One region of the Peribacillus sp. NPDC101480 genome, then DNA from elsewhere that is predicted to be linked to it. Evidence: riboswitches for the same ligand, from Rfam matches in the RefSeq annotation. Region 1 holds a riboswitch; each other region holds the start of a gene.

What was found. A riboswitch is a leader RNA that binds a small molecule or an ion and turns the genes downstream of it on or off. The one in region 1 is predicted to bind S-adenosylmethionine.
Region 2: another riboswitch for S-adenosylmethionine. It lies ahead of mtnK (S-methyl-5-thioribose kinase); the one in region 1 lies ahead of ACQKMF_RS22265 (methionine biosynthesis PLP-dependent protein).
Region 3: another riboswitch for S-adenosylmethionine. It lies ahead of ACQKMF_RS14105 (5-methyltetrahydropteroyltriglutamate--homocysteine S-methyltransferase); the one in region 1 lies ahead of ACQKMF_RS22265 (methionine biosynthesis PLP-dependent protein).
Region 4: another riboswitch for S-adenosylmethionine. It lies ahead of ACQKMF_RS09055 (Na+/H+ antiporter NhaC family protein); the one in region 1 lies ahead of ACQKMF_RS22265 (methionine biosynthesis PLP-dependent protein).

Annotation. Positions count from the first base shown of each region.
Region 1 covers NZ_JBNNSB010000007.1:295,838-300,591, reverse strand. Annotated here, with positions in the region: gene ACQKMF_RS22280 (ABC transporter ATP-binding protein) at 1-36, shown strand, start outside; gene ACQKMF_RS22275 (hypothetical protein) at 84-326, opposite strand; gene fumC (class II fumarate hydratase) at 432-1,814, opposite strand; SAM riboswitch class I at 2,143-2,256, shown strand; gene ACQKMF_RS22265 (methionine biosynthesis PLP-dependent protein) at 2,343-3,455, shown strand; gene metC (cystathionine beta-lyase) at 3,452-4,633, shown strand; gene ACQKMF_RS22255 (type B 50S ribosomal protein L31) at 4,746-4,754, opposite strand, start outside.
Region 2 covers NZ_JBNNSB010000001.1:1,452,638-1,457,391, reverse strand. Annotated here, with positions in the region: gene ACQKMF_RS07260 (pyridoxal phosphate-dependent aminotransferase) at 1-892, opposite strand, end outside; gene ACQKMF_RS07255 (carbon-nitrogen family hydrolase) at 993-1,775, shown strand; SAM riboswitch class I at 1,847-2,000, shown strand; gene mtnK (S-methyl-5-thioribose kinase) at 2,079-3,281, shown strand; gene mtnA (S-methyl-5-thioribose-1-phosphate isomerase) at 3,296-4,342, shown strand; gene ACQKMF_RS07240 (LCP family protein) at 4,434-4,754, opposite strand, start outside.
Region 3 covers NZ_JBNNSB010000003.1:576,879-581,632, reverse strand. Annotated here, with positions in the region: gene ACQKMF_RS14120 (ABC transporter ATP-binding protein) at 1-295, opposite strand, end outside; gene ACQKMF_RS14115 (ABC transporter substrate-binding protein) at 396-1,406, opposite strand; gene ACQKMF_RS14110 (formylglycine-generating enzyme family protein) at 1,421-2,365, opposite strand; SAM riboswitch class I at 2,782-2,883, shown strand; gene ACQKMF_RS14105 (5-methyltetrahydropteroyltriglutamate--homocysteine S-methyltransferase) at 2,967-4,070, shown strand; gene ACQKMF_RS14100 (LysR family transcriptional regulator) at 4,124-4,754, opposite strand, start outside.
Region 4 covers NZ_JBNNSB010000002.1:299,334-304,087, forward strand. Annotated here, with positions in the region: gene ACQKMF_RS09050 (chromate transporter) at 1-68, shown strand, start outside; gene ACQKMF_RS09055 (Na+/H+ antiporter NhaC family protein) at 411-1,718, opposite strand; SAM riboswitch class I at 1,909-2,016, opposite strand; gene ACQKMF_RS09060 (SOS response-associated peptidase) at 2,296-2,967, opposite strand; gene ACQKMF_RS09065 (hypothetical protein) at 3,028-3,183, opposite strand; gene hutG (formimidoylglutamase) at 3,465-4,421, opposite strand; gene ACQKMF_RS09075 (LysR family transcriptional regulator) at 4,545-4,754, shown strand, end outside.

The DNA of each region.
Region 1 (4,754 bases):
CAGATGCAGGAAAGCATGAAGTTATCTGCCAATTAAACGTAAAAAGACCCATCCATAATGGGTCTTTTTACGTTTATTCAAATTCATTCCTGGACCAATACCACTTCATCATGTCCGCATTCCGGGCATTTCATGAGATGCGGGCATTGGCCTTTTTGAAGGGATTGAGGGTATCCGTCGTTTTCTTTAAGTATGTCGATATCCATATAAGCACTGTAATCATCCGCGTAGTCCATGAATTTCCCTTTATCCTCAAGATCACTGCCGCATTCCGGGCATTTCACATGAATTTTTCTCAGACCGTTGCAAAGCGGGCATATAGACATTGTTTTTCCTCCTGTTCCCGATACTTATGATTTCAGTATTTGTAGATTCCATTATTTTAACACATGGAAACACCCTCCCTAATACCAGAGGGAGGGCACTACTAATTATTTATTAACCATGTTAGCAGGATCGACCCATGCTTTGAATTCATCTTCCGTCAGGAACTCCAATTTCAACGCCGCTTCTTTTAACGTAGAGTTGTCCTTGAATGCCGTTTTGGCAATCTTGGCTGCTTTTTCATAACCGATATGCGGGTTCAATGCTGTTACCAACATAAGGGAACGTTCTACATTTTCTTTGATTTTATCTTCATTTGCAGTGATGCCCACCGCACAATTGTCGTTGAATGAATGAATGCCTTCCGTCAATAATTTGACCGTCTGCAGGAAGTTATAGATGATGACTGGTTTGAATACATTCAATTCAAAGTTACCTTGACTTGCTGCAAAGCCAATTGTAGCATCGTTACCAACGATTTGTGTTGCAATCATGGTAAGCGCTTCACTTTGTGTTGGATTGACTTTACCTGGCATGATGGAGCTGCCCGGTTCGTTTTCCGGAATGGCTATTTCGCCGATTCCGCTTCTTGGTCCACTTGCAAGCCATCTGACATCGTTCGCAATTTTCATTAAATCCGCCGCCAATGCTTTCAAAGCACCGTGTGCGTAGACTATTTCGTTATGGCTAGTCAATGCATGGAACTTATTATCAGATGTGACAAAAGGGTATCCTGTATCTGCTGCAATTTGTTTGGCAGAGAGTCCCGGGAATTCTTTTTTTGTATTGATTCCGGTTCCTACAGCCGTTCCGCCTAGAGCAAGGTTCAATAATTTTTGGCTGCTTTCTTCAATCATCGCTAGATCCTTATCGAGCATCGCTTTCCAACCGGAAATTTCTTGTCCTAATGTTAATGGTGTAGCATCTTGAAGATGTGTCCGGCCAATTTTCACGACATCCCAAAATTCTTTTTCTTTTGTATCGAATGTATCACGAAGGGCTTTGATGGCAGGCACCAATTTTTCAGCGACTTCCATAAAGGCTGCAATATGCATGGCGGTCGGGAAAGTATCATTTGAGCTTTGCGCCTTGTTAACATCATCATTCGGGTGAAGGGTTTCAGATTCACCATTTTCTTTTAACCATTCATTCCCTTTGTTAGCGACCACTTCGTTCACGTTCATATTACTTTGCGTGCCGCTTCCCGTTTGCCAAACTACAAGCGGGAAATGTTCATCAAGCGTACCTTCAAGGATTTCCCCGCAAATCTTGACGATGGCATTCTTTTTAACTTCGGAAAGATCACCAAGATCATAGTTCACCTTTGCCGCAGCTTGTTTAACGTATGCAAATGCACGAACTAATTCAATCGGCATTTTTTCGTTACCTATTTTGAAATTGTTACGGCTTCTCTCAGTTTGTGCTCCCCAATATTTATCAGCAGGAACTTTCACTTCACCCATCGTATCTCGTTCGATTCTGTATTCCATGTGTTCTCCTCCTATGTTTGCACTATTCATTGAAGACCTTTTGCATATGAAATGAATAATGTCGGATTATTCTTTCTCTCCATACATTGTACAAACTTTATTATTTTAAAGCAAAAATATCCCGCTGACCCTTTCCATTTTTTCTGAAAAATCCAAGTTCCCTTCATGTTTATATGAAAATTCAATTATTCTTTTTAGACACATAAAGTGTAGACACCACTAGGCTCCAATTGACCTGATCATGAACATCAAAGCATTATCACTCCCAAAATGTCCTTGACAGTATTTTGTATATATAGTAAATTCAAAAGAAATTGAATAATCTAAACTCTTATCGAGAGAGGTAGAGGGAATGGCCCGATGACACCTCAGCAACCTTCATTTGTTTCAAACCAATGAAAAGGTGCTAATTCCACAAGTTTGTGAACTTGGAAGATAAGAAGAATGACTCGTCCCTACTTAATCAAAGTCTTCTTCTTAAAGAAGACTTTTTTTTATTTTATATAACTCAAAGGAGCAGTGAAAACCATGTACAAATCTGAAACATATCTTGCTCAATTAGGAAATCGCAGCGAAACGGCGACAGGAACAGTCAATCCGCCGGTATACTTTTCAACAGCTTTTCGTCACGAAGGAATTGGCCAATCGACGGGATTCGACTACACAAGGACTGGTAACCCTACACGCCAGCTATTGGAGCGATCCATCGCCGATCTGGAAAAAGGAGACCAAGGTTATGCCTGCAGTTCAGGAATGGCCGCCATCTCCACTATTCTCGCCCTTTTTAAATCCGGGGATGCATGGATTGTCAGCGAAGATCTTTATGGCGGTACATATCGTCTGTTAGAACAAGGTTTTAAAAAATGGGGATTGCAGTGTGACTATGTAAACACTTGTTGTTTGGAGGATATCGAAAAAGCAATCACTCCTCACACGAAAGCCATCTTCATCGAAACTCCCACTAACCCCCTTATGCAGCAAACGGACATTAGCGCCGTTGCAGCATTGGCTAAACGATATAATTTATTGTTAATCGTTGATAACACTTTTTACACGCCTCTTATTCAACAACCCATCGTGCTTGGAGCGGATATTGTGATTCATAGTGCAACCAAGTATCTCGGTGGTCATAATGATGTGCTCGCGGGACTGATCGTTGCTAGCGGCGCTGAATTATGTGATGCACTTGCCTTCCATCATAATGGTACTGGAGCTGTCTTGAGCCCATTTGATTCTTGGCTGTTGATGCGCGGAATGAAAACCCTGGCATTGCGGATGGAGCGTCATGAAAAGAATGCCAAGATACTTGTAGATTACTTATCGGAGCATGATTGTGTCACTGATGTATTGTATCCCGGCAGAGGCGGCATGATTTCTTTCCGCATCATTGATGAAGCGGCGGTCAACCCATTTTTACAATCGCTCTCATTAATTTCCTTTGCAGAAAGCCTTGGAGGGGTTGAAAGCTTCATCACCTATCCTGCCACACAAACACATGCCGATATACCGCTTGAAGTCAGAACGGCAAATGGGGTTTGTAATCGCCTGCTTCGCTTCTCCGTTGGCATCGAGGATAGCGATGATTTGATTGGCGACCTGCAGCAAGCATTCGCACATGTAAAAAGGGAGGCACTACGATGACAGGTCATGATTTTAGCTTTGAAACGAAATTACTTCATAATCAACATAAATTCGATCCGGCAACTGGCGGTGTGAGCGTCCCCATTCAGCATGCATCGACGTTCCATCAATCGGATATCGATCAATTCGGCAAATATGACTACAGCAGAAGCGGAAACCCAACTCGCGAGGCACTTGAAGATATCATTGCCGATTTAGAGGAAGGCACTCACGGCTTTGCCTTTTCATCAGGTATGGCTGCCATTTCAACAGCCTTCCTGCTATTGTCGGCCGGAGACCATATCGTCATTTCCGAAGATGTGTATGGCGGAACGTTCAGGATGGTCACAAGCGTATTGACCCGTTTCAATATTGAGCATACCTTCGTTGACATGACGGACCTTGAAAGCGTCAAAGCGGCCGTTCAGCCAAATACCAGGGCCATATACATTGAAACGCCTTCAAATCCGTTACTTAAAGTGACCGATATTCAAGCTGTATGTGATATCGCAAAAAAAGCCGGTGCCTTAAGTTTTGTTGATAATACATTCTTGACGCCCGCATTGCAAAAACCGCTGAATCTTGGCGCTGATGTTGTCCTTCATAGCGCGACGAAGTTTTTATCCGGACATAGTGATGTGGTAGCTGGGCTTGCGGTCGTGAAAGATCCGGAATTGGCGGCAAGACTCGGTTCGCTCCAAAACTCATTTGGAGCGGTCCTTGGTGTCCAAGATGCCTGGCTTGTAATGAGAGGTTTAAAAACCTTGTCAGTTAGAATGGAACATTCACAAAAAGGGGCAGAAAAGATTGCAGCCTACTTAAAAGATCAGCCCTTGGTGAAAAAAGTGTATTATCCCGGCCTAGCCGATCATCCACAGCACGCCATCCAGAAAGGCCAGTCACTTGGAGCAGGGGCGGTCCTATCTTTTGAATTGGAAAGTGAGGAAATCTTCCGTTCCTTCGTGAACACTGTCGAGCTCCCTGTATTTGCCGTAAGCCTGGGAGCGGTCGAATCCATATTATCCTACCCGGCCAAAATGTCCCATGCTGCCATGCCTGATGATGAAAGGGAAAAGCGGGGCATCACGAACAGCTTGCTCCGCCTCTCTGTCGGACTTGAAAATCCGGACGATTTAATCAAGGACTTCGATGCGGCCCTCGTCAATATTGCCAAAGGGGAAGCAATTGCTGCAAAATGAATAAAAGATGGGTGCCTCATAAATTATGGGCACCTTTTTTCCTTGCATCATTATTAACTCTTTTTCTTCCCAGTCATAAAAAAAGGCCATCGATTTCCCGATGGCCTGACTCTCAATTCTT
Region 2 (4,754 bases), on a different contig from region 1:
GCACTAACTGCTCTACACAGCTCTGCGAGTCAAGCAAAGCGCTTGCAGCAGCTTCTTGTATCGCCGGGAACAGACTCACATAAAGATGGTCTTGTAATAGTTCAAGAGCTTCTATGACACTCTTATTCCCCACTGCGAAGCCGACTCTCCACCCTGCCATATTGTATGTTTTCGATAGTGTGTATATTTCTATTCCTATTTCCTTCGCTCCCTCTGACTGGAGAAAGCTTATCGGTTTTTTTCCGTCGAATCCTATCGCCCCATAAGCGAAGTCGTGGACCACACAAATTGAATGCTCTTTTGCAGTAGAGACGGTCTCATCAAAGAAACTTTCAGTTGCAGAAGCACCTGTGGGATTGTTCGGATAGTTCAAGAACATCATTTTGGCTTTATCAAGTACTTGTTTATGTATGTCACTGTATTTTGGAAGAAAATCATTTTCTTCTGTCAAGGGCATGAATTCGGTCTTTGCCTGGGCTAAAACAACACCGGAAAGATAATCCGGATAGCCGGGATCCGGAACAAGGATCGTATCACCCGGATTCAATAAACACTGCGGCAGTTCGACAAGGCCTGCCTTTCCCCCGAAGAGAATCGCCACTTCACTTTTCGGATCCAGCTTGACACCGAATTCACGTTCATAAAAGACGGCAGCAGCATCTTTTAAATATTGATGCCCCCGGAATGGCGAATATTTATGATTAACCGTTTTTTCAGCAGCAGACTGCAAGCTTTTCACGATATGGTCTGGTGTCGGCTGATCAGGGTTTCCCTGGCCTAAATTAATGACATCATGTCCTTGCTCCGTAATGGCATTGACTTTTGCTACTAGTGAGGCAAAAAATTGCTTGGGTAGGTCCTGAAGCTGTCTGGATTTTTCGAATTGCACCATTTATACACCTTCTCTGAAATTTCTTGAAATTCTAGACACAAATAATATATGTTTATCATAGTCTTGTAAAGCATTTTTTACATGTGGGGGGTTTTAAACGATGAAGTGGAAAATAGCTTGTATTCAAATGGATATAGCATTCGGGCAACCGGATATCAATTTTCAGGTTGCGGAACAATGGTTTGAAAAAGCAGCACGGTCAGAACCCGATATCGTCATTTTACCAGAGCTTTGGACAACCGGATACGACTTAAGCAGGTTAAATGAGATTGCTGATCAAGAGGCGGAAAAAACGATTGAATTTCTTAAAACACAGGCAAGGAAACACGAGATTCACATCGTAGGCGGTTCCATTGCGAAAAAAACGGGCAAGGGAATCTATAACACCATGATCATCATCGATAAACAGGGAAATCTCATAAAAGAATATGATAAGCTTCACTTATTTCAGTTAATGGATGAACATCATTTCCTGAAGCCAGGAGAAAAGGATGGTTTATTTACTCTTGATGAAAAAATATGTGCTGGTTTCATTTGTTATGACATCCGTTTCCCTGAATGGCAGCGAGCCCATACCGCTAAAGGCGCCGAAGTTCTATTCGTTACGGCTGAATGGCCAAAGCCGAGACTCGATCACTGGAGAGCCTTATTGATTAGCCGTGCCATCGAGAACCAAGCCTATGTAGTAGCCGTTAATCGCTCAGGCTCTGACGTCAATAATATATTTGCCGGTCATTCGTTGATTATTGATCCTTGGGGAAATATCATAAGTGAAGCCGGAGAAGGAAACGAACTCCTGACAGGCACCTTGGACTTCAATAAAGTTACGGAAGCACGTAACAAAATACCTGTATTCGAAGATCGCCGTCCTGATTTTTATTAAATTACCCATTGACAAACTATTTAAAAAGTTGATATTATTTTCCCGAAGATTAAAATTTCAGAAAACATTTACTCTTATCAAGAGCAGGCTGAGGGATAAAGGCCCTATGAAGCCCAGCAACCGACTGTAATACCATTGTGAAATGGGGCGGATTCACCGCCGGATTATAAAATCCACAGAGCACGGTGCTAATTCCACCAGAATTCATATTCTGGAAGATAAGAGGTCCGAAGCCAAAACTTCTGCCTCTTTCTATATGAAAGAGGCTTTTTTATTCTTATTTTGAATCCGGAGGGGAAAAGAATGACTCAAAACCATTCAAATTTTAAGAGATTGACAAACGAAACAGCTATAACCCTTGCAAAAAAACTTGGGTTGGTCAATGCGGATGCAAGTTTAACATGTAAAGAAATCGGCGATGGAAACTTAAATTATGTTTTTCATATTACAGACACAGTCACAAATAAAGGAATTATCATTAAACAAGCGGTTCCTTATGCCAAGGTACTTGGCGAAGGTTGGCCGCTGACATTGAAAAGAGCTGCAATTGAAGCGAATGCGCTGATTCATTTCAGAAGTTATTGCCCAGAATTCGTACCGCAAGTCTATTATTCTGATGAAAAGCTTGCCATCACGGTCATGGAGGATTTATCGCACTTGAAAATCGTTAGAACAGGATTGATCGAAGGCGATTCATATCCATTGCTTTCACAGCATATTGGTGAATATGTTGCGAAAACGGCATTTTATACATCCGATTATCATTTAGAACCCTCTGCCAAAAAGGAAGTTGCCCGACATTTCACGAATCCCGAACTCTGCAAAATCACTGAGGTCTTCATTTTCACAGATCCATTTTTTGAGGAACTCCCGGGAGATTTCGAGGTGGAATTGACTGATGCCGCCAAAAATATATGGAATGATAAAGCAGTGATCCTCGAGGTCGCTAAGCTGAAACAAAGCTTTGAAACCGAGCAGGAAGCCTTGCTTCATGGAGATTTACATACTGGAAGTATATTTGCAAGTGAAACTGAAACAAAGGTTATTGATCCAGAATTCGCTTTTTATGGTCCAGTTGGTTTTGACCTTGGTCAATACACCGCCAACCTTCTCTTTCAGGCAGTCACACGTAATAGCGTTGGAAAGGAAGAGATTTTCACACACCTTAATGAATTTTGGAATGCCTTTGAAGAAACTTATTCCGAATTATGGGAAGTCCAAAATAAAAGCCCATTTCGTCACGTGAAAGGTTATCTGCCTTATTTACTGACAAAATTCAAAAAAGATGCATTCGGCTTTGCCGGCTGTGAACTGATTCGGCGAACCATCGGACTTTCCCATGTTGCCGATTTAAATGTCATTGAAGATAAAGAAACAAGGATCGCTGCCAAAACGGCTACATTGGAAATTGGTGCTTTTTTAATTAAAAAACGGGAAGAATTGGATGTTCCAGCTGTCATTGAAGCCTTGAAGCAACGTACACTGCCATCTTATTCAACCATTTAAAAGGAGACCTGCACATGACAACACATGCACCATTACCTTATTCGGTACAATGGGCTGATACCCATATTACATTATTAAATCAACAAGCCCTTCCTTCCATAACAGAATTCATTGAACTTCATTCTGTTGATGATGTGTATGACAGCATTTTGACATTAAAAGTTCGCGGTGCCCCAGCAATTGGACTGACGGCAGCATTTGGTGTTGCACTTGGTGCGAAACAGGAAACAACCGCTGAATTAGCCGAATTCAAGAAAAATGTATCAAGGCATATTGAAAAACTCGCATCATCACGGCCAACTGCTGTCAACCTTTTTTGGGCGTTAAGGAGGATGGAAAATACTCTGGAAGCTGCGCAAAGCATTTCAACTGCCAAGGAAGCACTTGTATCGGAGGCTAAAGCCATCTTTGCTGAAGATGTAGAAATGTGCAGGAAAATCGGGGAACATGGTTTATCCTTATTCACTAGAGGAGATTCCATTCTAACGCATTGCAACGCTGGGGGAATTGCCACGGCTCGGTATGGCACAGCCTTGGCTCCCTTCCACCTGGCAAAGGAAAAGGACTTTCCGCTAAAAGTGTATGCATGTGAAACCAGGCCTGTCCTGCAAGGGGCGCGTTTGACTGCTTGGGAATTGATGCAAGCGGGGGTTGATGTCACATTAATTTCTGATAATATGGCTGCCCATACGATTCATCAGAAAGGAATAAATGGAATCATCGTCGGTGCCGACAGAATTGCGGCTAATGGAGATACAGCCAATAAAATCGGGACATTGGGATTGGCGATATTAGCCAAGCACTTTGGTATCCCTTTTTACGTGGCCGCTCCATCAACCACATTCGACCTCACTCTCGAGTCCGGCACTTCCATCCCGATCGAAGAAAGGAATGAAGCGGAAATCACCTTCATTCAAGGTGTTAGGATCGCTCCTGAAAACGTGAAAACTTTCAATCCAGCCTTTGATGTTACACCGAATCATCTAATTACAAGCATCATTACCGAAAATGGCATCATAACCCCGGATTTCATTAAAAACATTCCGCTTTTTGTTAAATGATCCAGGTTGCTTTATTGATGATAAAAAACGAGAAGGGTTACTTATCCCTCTCGTTTTTGTGATTATTCTTGCGAGGTCCATAATACAATTTTTATTTTTTTGAAAAGAATTCTTGAAGTGCCTTCTTATTTTTAGTGTAGTCCATTTCCAAAACGGCTCCGGACTGGGGATATATTTCATCTTTAAAGCTTCCTTCCACTGGAACCCTTAAGGTTTCGACGGTGTCCGGTGTATGGAAGACGGCTTTTGGCCCCATTTCCATTATTGTTTTCAGTCCAATATCCGTATCCAAGTACGAGAGTCCTTGTTCGATTATACTAGGAAGGGCTGCCATCCCTTCGAAGGACGAGATTTGATTTATAAAGGCTGTTTTTAATTGAACCATTACTTCTTGTTGTCGCTCAACCCTTCC
Region 3 (4,754 bases), on a different contig from region 1:
ATAGAGCTGCATCTGCTTGTTGGAAAACAACACCTCGATTGCTTCCGGTCTTGTTTACCTCCTCTCGGTCCACGATAAGTTTCCCGGAAGTTTTTTCAATGAATCCAGCAATCATGCTCAATAAAGTGGACTTTCCGCATCCGCTTGGCCCAAGTAAGATAAAGAACTCACCGCTTTTTATCGTCAAATCTATATTCTCAAGGACGTAATGACTATTTTCATTGAAGGATTTCGATAAATCGGAAATTGAAATCGCAATAGGTGACTTCATTACTTCGTCAATTACTGTACTCATATCACTTCACTCCTTTTAATTGACAGAAAAAACTTTGATGCAGCACATCCTGAACCATGTCATAAACGAGAATATCAACGACAGATATGGCTGCATTTTTCTAGTAAGTGACGGATTCAGGCAATGCTTTTTTTAATGGCTCAAGAGCTAATTTTTCTTTCAATTCATACGAATCTTGTAATATTCCTTTTTCTTCAAGCCATACTCTCATATCCTCGAGGTGAACGGCATCTTCCTTTGTAAATCCTAAAACATAATTTGTTCTTTCTAGATCCTTAAGTGCATCTTCTTCTGGTATTTTCAGCTGTTCGAATGCCAGTTTTGCAGTTTCCCCTTTATGGCCATCCACATAGTCAACTCCTTCAGATAAGGCTTTCAATGCATGTTCAAGAGATTTTGGATTTTTTTCAACAAATGATCTTTTTGCAAGAAGATAGCTATCAATCGTCACTCCTGCACCAACCAAATTATCAAGTTGATTTACTTCATCAATTTCCTTAAATGTATCTGTAAGTGCACCACTAACCCAAACAGCATCAATATCGCCTTTTTTCATTCCAATAATCGCTTCGTCAGGCGTACTGTATGGAACATATGTGATATCTTTTTCATTGATTTTATTAGCTTCTAAGTATTTAGCCCACACATATTCATAGACAGTTCCTTTTGAAACTCCTAACTTTTTCCCTTTTAAATCACTTGCCGATTCAATATCCCCTTTAACAAGTAGCTGGGTTTCCTTGGAGGAATCCTCTTTCCCTCTTGTCAGTGTTCCTAAAATCACCATATCCCCTTTACCTAACGAGTTTAACAAGGCGTAATCTGCAGCTATTCCAGTATCAGCTTGTTCTGTTAATACAGCATTAACCGTGTCAATTCCCATGGCAAAATTGGTAAGCTTTGCTTCTACGCCGTAATTTGAGAAGTATCCCTGTATCTCTGCCGCCCTGAATTGAAGTGAACCACCTGCTGCAGTATCAATAGCCATCCTTATAACGTCACTGTTAGGTGCACCAGCATCTTCTGAAGGAGATGAGGAACATCCAGCGATAAATAAAATGTTTAACATCGAAATAACAACCAATAAAGACCTCAAATTTTTCATGTTCATATCCCCTATGGCACTTATTTTTTTAAGTTGGCAACACATCTAAAACCCATATGCCCTGTAGAGCTGTCAATCATATTATAAGTACGGGCTGAAATCCTATAACGATTACAATATGATCGATGGCATAGATAGGATCCGCCTTTTATCAGTTTTGCAAAAGGATCGGGATCGAGGACTTCACTTCCATGTTGAATTGAAAATGTATCCTCGCACCATTCCCACACATTCCCCGACATGTTATAAAGGCCAAAATCATTCGGTTCAAAGGTATCAACAGGAGCCGTTCCTAAAAATCCGTCTTCTACCAAATTTTCGTTTGGAAAATTGCCTTGCCAAATATTACAGTGATGCTTTCCCCCTTGGTGCAACTCATCCCCCCAAGGATATTTACGATTTACCACTCCACTGGCAGCAGCATATTCCCATTCCGCTTCTGTCGGAAGTCTTTTTCCAGCCCATCTACAAAACGCTTTGGCATCATTCCATGACACATGGACGACCGGGTGGTGAAAGCGATTCACGATTGAGGAATCCGTCCCTTCCGGATGCTTCCAGCAAGCATTTCGAACAGCTATCCACCAAGGTGTTTTTTCGGCTGCCCCCACCATATCCCGTTCCATTCGTTTGTTGACAAACAAGTTAAAAACAAAAGACCATCCATATTTCTCCGCATCTGTTACATAACCGGTATCCTTTATAAAACAATAGAATTGTTCATTTGTTACGGCGTATCGGTCCATGTAAAAGGACTCAATCTTTACTGTTCGTGGTGGATATTCACCATCTTCTCTTGAACTATCTTCATCACTTGATCCTAGTAAAAATTCACCTGCTTGTATCAAAGACATATTATAGAAATCGTTTTTCTTTGTCGGGATCGAATCAAGGTCAGTTTCAATTGAAAGAAAATTCCGTCTTTTTAATACAGTACAGCATGATTTCATATTTGTTGTTTTCATGTTTCCACTCTCCAATGAATCTTCTCCTAGGCACTGCTTATGCCTGTATTATCACAATTTTTTCCGAACAAAAAAGGACACAGAAATGTTGTAATGAACAACAATTCAGTATCCTTTGGTTGACCAATTGGATAATCCAATTTTATTCTCTTTTCTTTATGCAATTTAACAATAAAACATAAATACTCATTAATCAAGTAGGTTTAATTATTTTATTTATTTTTTTCAGTCTTCCCTACTAATCGTTGTTTTAAAAAACCACGTCTAAACCTGATCTAAAAAGTGGTATAAAAAGCCGAATACAGAAAATGATCATGCCAGGAACCGAGTAATAAACGGTATATTCGAAATATTCAACCTCCAACTCTTGACCTTTATAAAAACTACCTGTATAGTCATAGTTAATTTAATAGACACTCTTATCCAGAGAGGTGGAGGGACTGGCCCTTTGATGCCTCAGCAACAGACTATTCATGTACTGTGCTAATTCCAGAAGTTTAAAAACTTGAAGATAAGAAGAGTATATAGCTTTGTTGCCAACACCTCTTCTTATTTTTTAAGAAGAGGTTTTTTATTTTTAAAAGGAAAGAAGGAATGCAACATGTCAATCACATTAACGAAAGCACCATTTAGGGCCGATCACGTCGGAAGTTTATTAAGACCGGAACGTTTACATATTGCCAGAAAGCAATTTAGGGAGGGTACCCTTTCAGCAGAGCGGCTTCGTGAAATTGAAACCGAAGAAATCAATCGGATTGTCGATAAACAAATTGAAGTTGGATTGGAGGCTGTTACGGACGGCGAGTTCAGACGAACATGGTGGCACTTTGACTTCCTCGAACAATTAAATGGCATCGAGGGATATGTGACTGAAAAAGGTCTCACATTCGATGGTGTGGAAACAGAGAGATATAACGTTCGCAATACCGGGAAGGTTTCATTCAATCCTGAACATCCCTTCATTAGTGATTTCATTGAATTGAACAAAATCGTGAACGGACGTGCCGTTGCTAAGCAAACCATTCCCAGTCCGAATCAGTTATTTGCTGCAGGTATTCATAATGAAGACATCTACCCTGATATTGAAGATTATGCAAATGATATCATCAAGGCGTATCAGCATGCTTTGAAAGCCTTTTATGAAGCAGGTGTGCGTTATCTTCAATTGGATGATGTATATATTGCCAGACTTTCAGCTCCAGATTTCCAGTTCAAAGATGGAAAATATACGAGGGAACAGTTAATTGATCTTGCACTTCGTGTCATTAATGGAGCATTGGAAGGCAAACCAGAAGACCTTGTCGTCACTACCCACCTATGTCGCGGAAACTATCAGTCGACTTGGGCGTTTGAAGGAAGCTATGCCCGTATCGCTCCAACTTTATTGGCAAAAGAAAAAGTGGATGGATTCTTCTTGGAATATGATGATCAACGCTCAGGGGATTTCAAACCATTGGAATACATTCCAAATGGCGGTGCACAGGTTGTACTGGGGGTCGTCACTTCAAAAAATGGGGAAATCGAAGACAAGGAAGCTGTTAAGGCACGCATTAAAGAAGCCTCGCACTTCGTTCCTCTCGAACAATTATGCTTAAGCCCTCAATGCGGCTTCTCCTCCACCCATCACGGCAACAAGCTAACCGAAGAACAGCAATGGGAAAAGCTGAAATTCGTCGTTGATGTAGCAAAAGAAGTGTGGGAATGATTCATCTTTAAATGTAACGTAAAAGCTAGGCATTAGGCAGGCCTAGCTTTTCTTCAAAACAGCTCAATAAAATGTTTTGCCGTTTTGGAAAGATAACGATCTTGTCTAAAAACCAAAGCTATATTCGATTGAATTGAAGAATCGATAATATCCAACACTTTCACTCCTTTTATAATATGAGGTGAAACAGCTGATTTCGGAACAATACTCGCCCCAACTCCAGCTGAAACCAGAGAGAGCAGAACATTTACATCATGGCATTCGCATAAAATATTTGGCTGTATTTCCCGTTTTTTAAATTCCTCGATAATTTCTTCGTAAATCCCTTGTCCTTTTTCCCTATGCACTAAAAGCAATGGGATATTTTCAATATCCTTTAAATGAACCCTACTCTTTGAAGTGAAACTGTCCCAAACCTCAGGTACAACAAAAACATTCGGCACTTGTCCTATGTTCAAAATGGAAAGACCCTTCATCTCGACAGGTAAATGAACAATGGCAAGTTCAATATCCTGATTCTCCAAATAATTACTTATTTCATATGGATCTCCTGCGAATATTTTAAAGGAAACGGAAGGATATTTTTTCTTAAAATCATTAATTTTATCAGGTAAATAAGACATATAGGCAAGTACGGAACCTACTGAAAGGGTACCTTTAATTCCCTCACCCGTTTCCTTCACT
Region 4 (4,754 bases), on a different contig from region 1:
AATTACGCTGGCACCCAGCCTATGTAATTATCCTTTCCGGTTTAGTTGGTGTTGTCCTCTATTCATGACAGGTGTCGCACACACAACCATCATTAATTTGGACCGGAATTAATCAGAAAAATTGAAGAATGATTGATACTATATAAATGGGAGAAAACTTGATAATTTTTATGTATTTACCATACAAAAAACACCCTGTATCCAATGATTCAGGGTGTTCAGACTGTAGACAAACTCGATGAAATTTTAGGGGTTTGTACAATTTGAACGTTGATTTCCCCTCCAGGCACTCGCTTTCCGCGGGCGGTCCGGGAGCCTCCTCGGCGCCTTTGCGCCTGCGGGGTCTCCCCTGGACTCGCTTTTCCCGCAGGAGTATCGCAAACCCGCTCCAATCAACTTTGTTTTAACTTTTAGTTCTTCGATCCATCATTTCCCGGCTGAAACCGTGGAAAACCAATCAAGATGGCAAGGAAGCCACAAAATCCAATTAGTATTGGGTAATATGAATACTGCAAGATGCTTACCGGAGAAATCTTTGCTACCCCTGCTGCAACAAGCAGTTGTGCTCCATATGGTATCAACCCTTGGATACAACATGCAAATATGTCAAGCAAGCTCGCTGATTTACGCGGATCAATCCCATACTTTTCAGCGATATTTTTGGCAAGTGGCCCGGCAATGATAATCGAAATCGTGTTATTTGCCGTTGAAAGGTTTGTCAAACCAACAAGCCCTGCAATACTGAATTCCGCCCCTTTTTTTGATTTGCTATTTCGGGTCACTAGGTGGAGTAGATAATCGATGCCACCATTATGTTTGATAACAGCTACCATACCTGCAATTAAAATGGCAAGGAAGGAGATTTCATACATTCCCGCCATTCCTTCTCCAACTTTTTGAATGACACCCAACGGTTTATAACTTCCATCAGCCAAGCCGATAATTCCGGCAAATACGATTCCGATGGAAAGGACCAGGAACACATTGACTCCTGCCAATGCAGTGATCAATACGCAAAGATATGGAAGAATCTTCACCCAATTATAAGAATGTTGGGAGATGTCAGCTTGTTCACCCATTGTTAAAATTCCAAGGATTGCACATGTGATGATGGCCGCAGGTAAAACGATGAAAAAATTCACTTTAAACTTATCCTTCATTTTCGTTCCCTGTGTTCGAACCGCAGCGATTGTCGTATCTGATATGAAGGAAAGGTTATCCCCAAACATCGCACCGCCAATAACGGCCGCCATTGAAAAGGCAAGCGAAATATCGGTTTGCTCACTAATTCCGACCCCAATAGGTGCTAGTGCAACAATCGTTCCCATGCTTGTCCCCATGGATAAAGAAATAAAACAAGCAATAATGAATATCCCTACCATTAATAGATTTTGCGGAAAAACAGCTAAGGCAAGATTCACTGTTGATTCAACTGCCCCCATGCCATTGGCAACTTCGGCGAAAGCGCCGGCTAAAAGGAAAATGATAACCATTAACATAATATTGGCGTCCCCGGCACCTTTACAGAAGATATCAACCTTATGATTTAATGTCTCTTTCCGATTCATTGCCAATGCAGCTGCCGAAGCAATTGAAATCGCTACAATCACCGGAAATGAATAAAAATCTTTGGTGATGATTCCGGACCCTATAAATAAAATTAAAAATACGACAAATGGGATCAATGCCCATGGATTCCCTTTATTGTTTGCGCTCATGATGTACACCTCTTTTTATTTTTCCCGTGACATGTGTCACAGCTCTTATTCTATTAACAGCTTTCGCAAATAACTCCAATTTGAACCTACCTGATTATCCAGTCTTGGAGATATAGCAAAAAAACTGGCATAAAAAAGACCCCTTCTATTTAACAACAAGAAGAGGTCTTTTAATTTATAAAAAACACCCTCCTTATCTTTCAGGCAAAAATCAGCCTGCTGGATTTGGCACAGCACTCCATTTAAGTCCGCTGCCGAGACATCTTCGGGCCAGTCCCTCCGTCTCTCTTGATAAGAAGATTACATTATATAATTTATCAAATATTACGATGCCTTCCAGAAAAGTACCACACTGGAAACTTGCTGAAACCATCTGAGTTTGTGAAAGTGACATCGAAAGTCGTTTTGAAAAGCAAATATAACAGTACAGCATTTTGTCTATTTTCGCAAGGGTTAATTTTAAAGTATTTTACATGCACTCCTTACTATTTATAAAGAAATCTTGACATGTGCGGTTAATCAGTTTTTTTTCATTTATCGGGACGGAATTCATATAAAAAAGAGGTCTTATGACCTCTCAGCAAATTTGTTGTATTAGGTTAGATGAATTATTTTTGGTCGAATTCACATCAGTCGATACCTCAAAGGCTTCCATCTGTTCCGAATCGAATGACTTTAAATACTGCTGCAGATATGCAGGATCATTATTTGTTGGACTCAACCATTCTTTTTCATCTTCTGGTTTAAGGATGACAGGCATACGATCATGAATGCTGGTCATTAGCTCATTAGGAACGGTTGTTATAACGGAGCATGAATAGACGCTGATGCCTTCAGGAGATTTCCAGGATTCCCAGATACCCGCCATTCCAAATGGAGCATGATTCTTCAGTTTTATTCGCATCGGTATTTTTCTTTCCGGTGTCTTCTTCCATTCATAAAAAGAGTCAGCGATTATCAAGCATCTCTTCTTCTTATACGCATTCCTGAAGCTTGCTTTCTCAGCAATGGTTTCCGCTCTGGCATTGATCATTTTGTAGCCCACTTTTTCGTCTTTTGCCCAGAAAGGAATGAGTCCCCACCGAAGATATCCAAGTCGATTCCTTGCCCCGTCATTAATGACGGAGAGAACGGATTGGGAGGGAGCAATATTGTAGCTGAATTGGTATTCCCCATCAAACGATCCCTGAATATCAAACCGATCTTTTATTTCTTCAATGTCAGTGAAAAGGGTAAAACGTCCACACATACTATCGCCTACCGTATTAGAATTTATTACAGTGTAACAAATCGAACGGACAGGCACAAATCAGCGTTCTAAAATCCTGATGTCGGTAAATGGTTGATTAAATAATTCGCTGGAAATCAAAAGAGTTCCAAGGACTTCTCTTTCATCTTCAGCTTTAATGATTTCCGACAAGATCAAGGTACTGCCATTCCTGACCGTCACTTTATATTCATTCATAAAAAATCCCCCCTAGATGGTTGTTATTATAAACCAAAAACCCACAAGTATCAGTAGTGAACTTTGCAGAGCCATGGTTAATCCTATAACGGGGAGTCAAGCAATGGCCCCGATCATTAACGCGTGTAAAGGGGGCGTAAAAAAGACTGTCCATGAATGATTCACGGACAGCCTGGGTGCTGCCAAAGGACTTAGTTTCAACACTTATAATTGAGCATGGAGATAACATTGAGGAAAGCTGGAAGGACCAAATTGGAATTGCCCTCTTCCATATCCATTCATTATTTAAAATGCAGCAAAACTTCATTTATTAAATGTGCTGCCAATGTTACGGTTTTATTATTTTCGTCCAACGAAGGATTCACTTCCGAAATGTCAAAGGAGAGGATTTTTTCATTCGATACGATATGCCTAATAATCGCACGTACCAATTTCGGATTCAGTCCAAACGGCGATGGAGCACTCACCCCAGGTGCATATGCTGAATCAATGACGTCCGTACATAATGTAAGCATAATGTAGTCATTTTTATTAACGAATTCATTTATCCGCCGCTTTGTTTCATCCATTTCGTTCAATGACAAATCTTCTTCCAATATGTAGTCTACCTTACTCCTCTCAGCGGTTTCAAAAAGTGCCTTTGTATTCCCCTGCTTCTGAATTCCGACACATAAATATCCACAACTTTGGTCTTCGTCCAAAATCTGCTTAAACATCGTTCCTGATGAACTTTCTTTTTCATAGGGCCTCATATCAAAGTGCGCGTCAATATTAATGATCCCCAATCTAGCTTTTGGTCCAATGGATTTCCTAATCCCAAGATAATGGCCATACAGGGTTTCGTGCCCTCCCCCAAGTATGATAGGAATCGCTTTAGTCTCCAATATCCGGTCAACAGTCGATCCCAGTTCGAATTGGGCGGCCTCCATTTCCGTACTTTCACATATTACATCGCCAGCATCCACCAGCTCGGTTTGGGACGGTAAATGACAGGGTAATTTCGCCAAGTATTGCCTAATATGATCAGGACCCTCTGCAGCACCAATCCTGCCTTTATTCCTTCTGACGCCTTCATCACATTTGAAGCCAATCAACCCAAAGGTCTTTGATGCATTGGAAGAGATGGCTAATTCCGATATCGGAGCCAACCGTACTCTTTGGTGGTATCTGAAGCTGTCCATGTCAGATTGGGAATCAATTCTTCCATTCCAATATTTTGAAGTCGGATTAGTATACATAATTTCTCCTTTATTTAAAAAATTCCGAAATATCTTTTTTAAAAATTATAGATGAGATAATATATAATTACCAATACAAAAATTCAATATATCTATAGTTTAAAGCTATAGAAAGGAGCATAAATGGATATTCGTCAACTTCGGTATTTCACTACCACCGTCCAGGAAAAGAATTTCTCAAAAGCGGCAAAAATGCTGCATATATCACAACCTTCCCTAAGTAATGCCATAATGAAATTAGAAAATGAAGTTAGTTTACAGCTTTTGGAACGTAATACAAGGGGTCTTGAGCTTACGGAAGCAGGGGGTCTTTTTTATACGAGATCTGTTGAC